DNA from 2 places in the Pseudarthrobacter sp. 05T312 genome. Region 2 is predicted to be linked to the other one. Evidence: riboswitches for the same ligand, from Rfam matches in the RefSeq annotation. Region 2 holds a riboswitch; the other holds the start of a gene.
The links. Region 2 has a riboswitch for glycine ahead of gcvP (aminomethyl-transferring glycine dehydrogenase). Riboswitches for the same ligand answer to the same signal wherever they lie in the genome.
Positions count from the first base shown of each region.

Region 1 (3,307 bases), on a different contig from region 2:
CCAAGGCCATCAACTCCATCCCCATCCGCGTGCTGCTCTTCTACGTAGGTGCCCTCATCATCCTGATGGCTGTCACCCCCTGGACCGAGTTCAGGGCAGGCCACAGCCCGTTCATCGCCATGTTTTCCCTGGCGGGCCTGGGTGCCGCGGCCACCGTGGTCAACCTCGTGGTGCTGAGCTCCGCAATGTCCTCCGCCAACTCCGGCATCTACTCCACCTCGCGTATGGTCTTTGGCCTTGCCCAGGAAGGCGACGCTCCGGACGTCTTTGGCAAACTGTCCCGCCGGCAGGTGCCCCAGAACGCACTGTTCCTCTCCTGCGTGCTGCTGCTGTCCGGCGTCGTCCTCATGTATGCGGGCCAGGACGTGGGCAAGGCCTTCGACATGGTGACCACCGTCTCCGCCGTCTGCTTTGTCTTTGTCTGGTCGATCATCCTGGCCAGCTACATCGCCTTCCGCCGCCGCCGGCCGCACCTGCATGAAGCATCGAAGTTCAAGATGCCCGGCGGTGTTGCCATGGTCTGGGTGGTCTTCGCCTTCTTCGGCTTCGTGATCTGGACCCTCACCACCCAGCCGGACACCCTGGTGGCCCTGCTGGTCACCCCGGTCTGGTTCATCCTGCTGGGCGCTGCGTGGTTCATCCTCCGCCGCCGGCCCGCACACCAGGCCCGTTTTGCCACGTTCCAGGCTGAACTGCAGGCTGACCAGGACTTCACCGACGCCGCATCCGGCAAGGCTGTCCGTCCGGGTGCCGCCGCAGAAGCGGGGGAAGAGCGGGTCAAGCGGTGATCGGCACGGAAGCCCGCACGTCGCAGGCCGGCACGGCCGCGGCCGGGCAGCTCCAGTCCCTGGTGCCGGAAACGGGCAACGAATTCGTGCTGACGTTCCATTGCCCGGATGCCCTTGGCATTGTCCAGGCGGTGGCGGCGTACCTGCTGGAGCAGGAATGCTACATCGTGGACATCAAACAGTTTGGCGACAGGGCAAGCGGCCGGTTCTTCATGCGCGTCCACGTCACCTCACAGGTGGAGGTGGAACTCGACCTCCTCCGGGCCGGTTTTGAACAGGTGGCCCAGGAATGGCAGATGGATTGGCGCCTGGAACGCCACGGCCGCAAGCAGCCCATCCTGGTGATGGTGTCCAAGTACGACCACTGCCTCAACGACCTCCTGTTCCGCGCCCGCAGCGGTGAGTTGCCCGTCCGGATTGCCGCCGTGGTGTCCAACCACCCGGACCTGGAACCCCTGGCCGCCTGGCACGGTGTTCCGTTCCACCACATCCCGGTCACGCCGGACACCAAGGCGGAAGCCGAGGATCGCCTGCTGGAGCTGGTGGACCAGTACGCCGTTGAACTGGTGGTGCTGGCCCGCTACATGCAGGTGCTCAGCGATGAAGCCACTACGCGCCTTAGCGGCAAGGCCATCAACATCCACCATTCGTTCCTGCCCAGCTTCAAGGGGGCAAAGCCGTACCACCAGGCCTATGAACGGGGTGTCAAGACGGTGGGTGCCACTGCCCATTACATCAACTCGGAACTGGACGAAGGGCCGATCATTTCGCAGCAGGTCATCGAAGTGGACCACACGTATTCCGCTTCGGACCTGGTTGCGGTTGGCCGCGACGCCGAATGCAAGGCGCTCACGAATGCCGTCCGCTGGCACGCTGAGGGGCGGATAGTCCTCTCCGGCAACCGGACGGTCATCCTCCGCTAGCTGCAGGCCCGTCCACGCTGCCGGCGCCCGCACTCCCTCCAATCGGAGGGGCAGGCGCCGGCAGCCGTGGCACCACATTTCAATAAGCCTTTCGAGCTGTGGCGGGAGAGTTCTCCCGGCCATCACCGGGCAGGCGCCGTAGGAGCAAATCCTCCCCAGGAATCTCTCAGGCCCATGTACCCCATGCCGAGCCACCCGTGGCCGGCCAAACCTGGAGTTCCTCATGACGATTCAATCCTTCATGGCATCAGCCGCAGCACCGATTCCCGTGGAAGGACAGGCCTCCGGTTCCGGGGCTGCGCTGCCAATCCGCATGCAGGTCAGACCCACCGAGGACCTTGCCGCCCTTGTCCAGGCACACGTACCAGCCGGCACGGCCCTGACGGTGACCTGCCTGCCGCGCCAGGGTGTGGGCCCCACCATCCGGACAGCCATCGAGCTTGCCTACCTCGGCTTCGAGGTTGTCCCGCATCTGGCCGCACGGAGTATCGAAAGCCGTGGCCAGCTGGCCGGTGTGGTCCGGAACTGCCACGATGCCGGCATTACCGAAGTGTTCGCCGTCGGCGGTGACGCTGGGGAACCGGCCGGACCCTACGACAGCAGCCTTCCGCTGCTGGCGGACCTCGCCGAGCTGTCCGGCGGCACCATCCGGGCCGGCGTGGCGGGCTACCCGGAAGCCCATCCCGGCCACAGCGAACTGCACATGCTTGATGCCCTGCTGGAAAAGCAGCACCTGGCCTCGTCCGTGGTGACGCAGCTGTGCTTCTCAGCCCAACGCATCCAGTGGTACGCCGAAACGCTGCGCCGGGAAGGGGTGAGGCTCCTTGTCTGGGCCGGAGTTCCCGGCGCCGTTCCCCGGGCGCAGCTCATCCGCGCCGCACTGAAAATCGGTGTGGGACCGTCCCTCAAATTCCTGAATCGCAGGGGCCCGCTCGGCCGCCGCCTGCTCAAGGACGGCCTCTACTCACCGCAGGCGATCATGGCGGAGCTGGAGGGCGGCGGGGCTGTGGAGGGTGTGCACCTGTACACGTTCAACAACCTGGCGGGCGCCGGCAGCTAGGGACAAGCGGCAGGGAAGAACAATGTGCCGCCCGCAAAGTTCAGCATGCTTAGTGTTTGTCCACATAGGATGGATAAGCACGGCAGCCCACCCGCTGCAGGTCGATTTGAATGAAGGTGACCATGGCCAGGCGCAGCAATCCCGCAGTACGAATCGCACAGGAAACCGCCCATAACGCAATGTTCGATGCCGACGGCAAACCCAAGCCCGGCGTCCACAATATGCTCCTGAAGGCAGTGCAGGTCCAGCGGCCCTTGGTGGTGGGCTATATCCGCCGGCTCCAGAAGAAGCATCCACGGGCCACCGCAGCACAGCTGGCGGACATCGCGGAGCGGGACTACCTGCGGGCGGTGGCCGGCGGGGGTGCCCTGGTGGGCGCCACCGCCGTCGTCCCGGGTGTGGGCACCGTCGCGTCGCTGGGACTTTCCGCGGCCGCGACGGTTGGCTTCCTGGAGGCGACAGCCCTCTATGCGACGTCGCTGGCGGAGCTCCACGGCATTCGCCTCACCAACCCGGAGAAGGCCGGCACCATGGTC
Region 1 covers NZ_JBFTLY010000028.1:7,892-11,198, forward strand. The annotation lists gene cycA (D-serine/D-alanine/glycine transporter) at 1-788, shown strand, start outside; gene purU (formyltetrahydrofolate deformylase) at 785-1,711, shown strand; glycine riboswitch at 1,804-1,902, shown strand; gene AC1DIP_RS21880 (methylenetetrahydrofolate reductase) at 1,935-2,771, shown strand; gene AC1DIP_RS21885 (hypothetical protein) at 2,894-3,307, shown strand, end outside.
Region 1: another riboswitch for glycine. It lies ahead of AC1DIP_RS21880 (methylenetetrahydrofolate reductase); the one in region 2 lies ahead of gcvP (aminomethyl-transferring glycine dehydrogenase).

Region 2 (3,307 bases):
CCGCTGCGGTGGCGACGACGACGACCTTCATGCCGGCCAGGACTGCCGAGGCGGCGTTGGTGCCGTGGGCGGAGGCGGGAATGAGGCAGACGTTGCGCTGCTCTTCCCCGCGGGAGTGGTGGTAGCCGCGGATGGCCAGCAGGCCGGCGAGCTCGCCCTGGGATCCGGCATTGGGCTGGATGGACACCTGGTCGTACCCGGTGATCGCGGTCAGGTCCGCCTCCAGGTCGGCAATCAGTTCACGCCAGCCTTCGGTCTGGGAGTCCGGGGCGAAGGGGTGGATGGAGGCGAACTCCGGCCAGGAGATGGCTTCCATCTCGGCGGTGGCATTCAGCTTCATGGTGCACGAGCCCAGCGGGATCATGGTGCGGTCCAGCGCCAGGTCCCGGTCCGACAGCTTCCGGATGTAGCGCAGCAGCTGGGTTTCAGACCGGTGCGTGTTGAACACCGGGTGCTGCAGGTAGTCGGAGGAACGTCCGACGGCGGCCTCCAGTCCGAAGCCTTCAGCCGCGGCAACGGAGGCCCCAAAGACGTCCGCGACGTCGGCGACGATGGCCGCCGTCGTGGTTTCGTCGAGCGAGATGCCCACGGTATCGGCGTCGATGGAACGCAGGTTGATGCCGCGCGCTTCGGCATCGGCGACAAGCGCGGCAGCGCGTCCGGGGACGCGGACGGTAAGGGTGTCGAAGAAGCTCGTGTGCAGCACCTCCACACCGGCAGCTGCCAGCGAGGCCGCCAGCACCCGGGCGTGGCCGTGCGTCGTTTCCGCGATCGCCTTCAGCCCGTCGGGGCCGTGGTAGACGGCGTACATCGAGGAGACGATGGCCAGCAGGGCCTGCGCGGTGCAGATGTTGGATGTGGCCTTTTCGCGGCGGATGTGCTGCTCGCGGGTCTGCAGCGCCAGGCGGTACGCGGGCACCCCTGCGTCGTCCTTGGACACCCCCACCAGGCGGCCGGGCAGCGACCGCTCCAGGCCCTTGCGGACAGCCATGTAGGCGGCGTGCGGGCCACCGAAGAACAACGGGACCCCGAAGCGCTGGGTGGAGCCGACGGCGATGTCGGCGCCCTGCTCGCCCGGAGGGGTGATCAGGGTCAGGGCCAGCAGGTCAGCGGCCACGGTGACCAGCGCGCCGCGTTCCTTCGCCGCCGCAATAGTGGCGGACTGGTCCCAGACCCGGCCGGAGGCGCCGGGCTGCTGGAGCACGATCCCGTTGATGTCGCCGTCGGGCAGGCCGTTGGACAGGTCGGCGACCTCAACCTCGAAGCCGAGCGCCTCGGCGCGGCCCTTGACGATGGCGATGGTCTGCGGCAGCACGTCGATGTCCAGGACAGTCTTGCCGTCCGCTGCAGGCTTGGCCTTGTTGGAGCGGCGCATCAGCAGCACGGCCTCGGCCACGGCGGTGGCTTCATCGAGCAGGGACGCGTTGGCGATGGGCAGGCCCACCAGGTCCTGGACCATGGTCTGGAAGTTCAGCAGCGCCTCGAGCCGGCCCTGGGAAATCTCGGGCTGGTACGGCGTGTAGGCGGTGTACCAGGCCGGGGCTTCCAGCACGTTCCGGCGGATCACTGCAGGCGTGACGGTGTCGTAGTAGCCCTGGCCGATCAGCTGCACGGCCGTTTTGTTCTTGGCGGCGAGCCGGCGGAGTTCTGCAAGCACCTCAACTTCACTGAGTGCGTCCTGCAGGCGGAGTGCGGTTTCCTGGCGGATGACCTTGGGGACGGCGGTATCGACCAGTGCGTCGACCGTGCCGTAGCCAACGGCCTTGAGCATGGTGTCGATGTCATCCTGGCGGCGTGCACCAATGTGGCGGTCGACGAAAGTGGTGGGGGCTGGGGTAACCGACACGAAGGAACTCCATTTTGTTCAGGCGGCGCAGGGTACGCCACAGCTATCCGGGTCCCTCCCCGCTCTGTATTGGACCTGAGAGTTTCCGCGTTGCCTGCCTGGGCAGGAACCGCTTGCACCGTCGGTGAGCACAACAGTCATGCCGGCCCCTTCACAGGGGAACGGAAGCTGCCTGCTGCTTTCCAGAGGTGCCTCGCCGCGGCGGTACAGGGGCCTGTGAGATTCCCGGGGAGGATTTGCTCCTACGGCGCCTGCCTGTGCTTCGGGCAGGACTCTCCCGCCGCAGATCAAAGGCTATTCATTTGTTGCGATCATGACGGCCGATGACAGCCCTCACAACTCTCCATTGTCCTACGCCCCAACCCCTCCGGGCAAATGGTCGGGGCTACCTGCGGAGCCGCTCCAGGGCGGCCAGGAGCTCCTCCACATCGGAACCGGCGCCCGCCTCCGGGGCAGGCCCCACGGACAGCATGGCGTTGAAGTACAGCCCGTCCCCCATGTACAGGACAGCCTTGGCCAGGCCGGGTCCAACATCCGCCGCAATCTCATCCAGCCACCGTCGCTGGATGGCGGCGAACCGGCGCCGCGTCTCTTCATGCGCCACCTCCGCCAGGCGGGTGGCCGCCACGATGACACGGTCCAGCGGAGTGTCTGCCCACACCGAAGAACGGATGAAGTAGGCCGCAGCCCCTTCATCGGCCGAAGCCATCGCGTCGGCGTCTGCCCGGGCCAGGCCCTCCAACCGGTCCAGCAGCACGGCAATCAATGCTTCCTTGTTGGGAAAGTGGTAGAGCAGGCCGCCCTTGGACACGCCGGCCTTGCGGGCCACGGCGTCAAGGGTGGCGGCGCGCTCCCCCACGTCGATCAGCAGGGACTCGAAGGCGTCGAGGACCGCATCACGGGCGACAGGCTTTCGGGGCATGCCTCCCATCATGCCCTCAGGCGGGTCCGAATCGGGAATATGCCAGTTTCAAACTATACCGTCCAGACGGTACAGTTATGGAATGACGACCTCCATCAGCCCCACAGCAGTCCACGGGGACGGCACCCCCACACGCCGCCCATGGCGCGACTGGCTTGCGCTCGGCCTGCTGATGTTTCCCGTCCTGCTGGTGGCGGTGGACAACACGGCACTGACCTTCGCACTTCCCGCCATCTCCCAGGCCCTGGAACCCGGCGGCGTGCAACTGCTGTGGATCGTTGACGCCTATCCGCTGGTCCTGGCCGGCCTGTTGGTGTCGATGGGCAGCCTCGGCGACCGGATCGGGCGGCGGCGCCTGCTGGTCATCGGCAGCCTGGGCTTCGCCGGACTGTCCGCCGCCACGGCCTTTGCGCCCACGCCTGAGTGGCTGATCGCCGGCCGGGCCGCGCTGGGGTTCTTCGGCGCCATGCTGATGCCGTCCACGTTGTCGCTGATCCGCAACATTTTCCCGGAGCCCAACCGCCGGCGACTGGCCGTGG
Region 2 covers NZ_JBFTLY010000026.1:30,056-33,362, reverse strand. The annotation lists gene gcvP (aminomethyl-transferring glycine dehydrogenase) at 1-1,846, opposite strand, end outside; glycine riboswitch at 2,039-2,136, opposite strand; gene AC1DIP_RS21635 (TetR family transcriptional regulator) at 2,232-2,768, opposite strand; gene AC1DIP_RS21630 (MFS transporter) at 2,851-3,307, shown strand, end outside.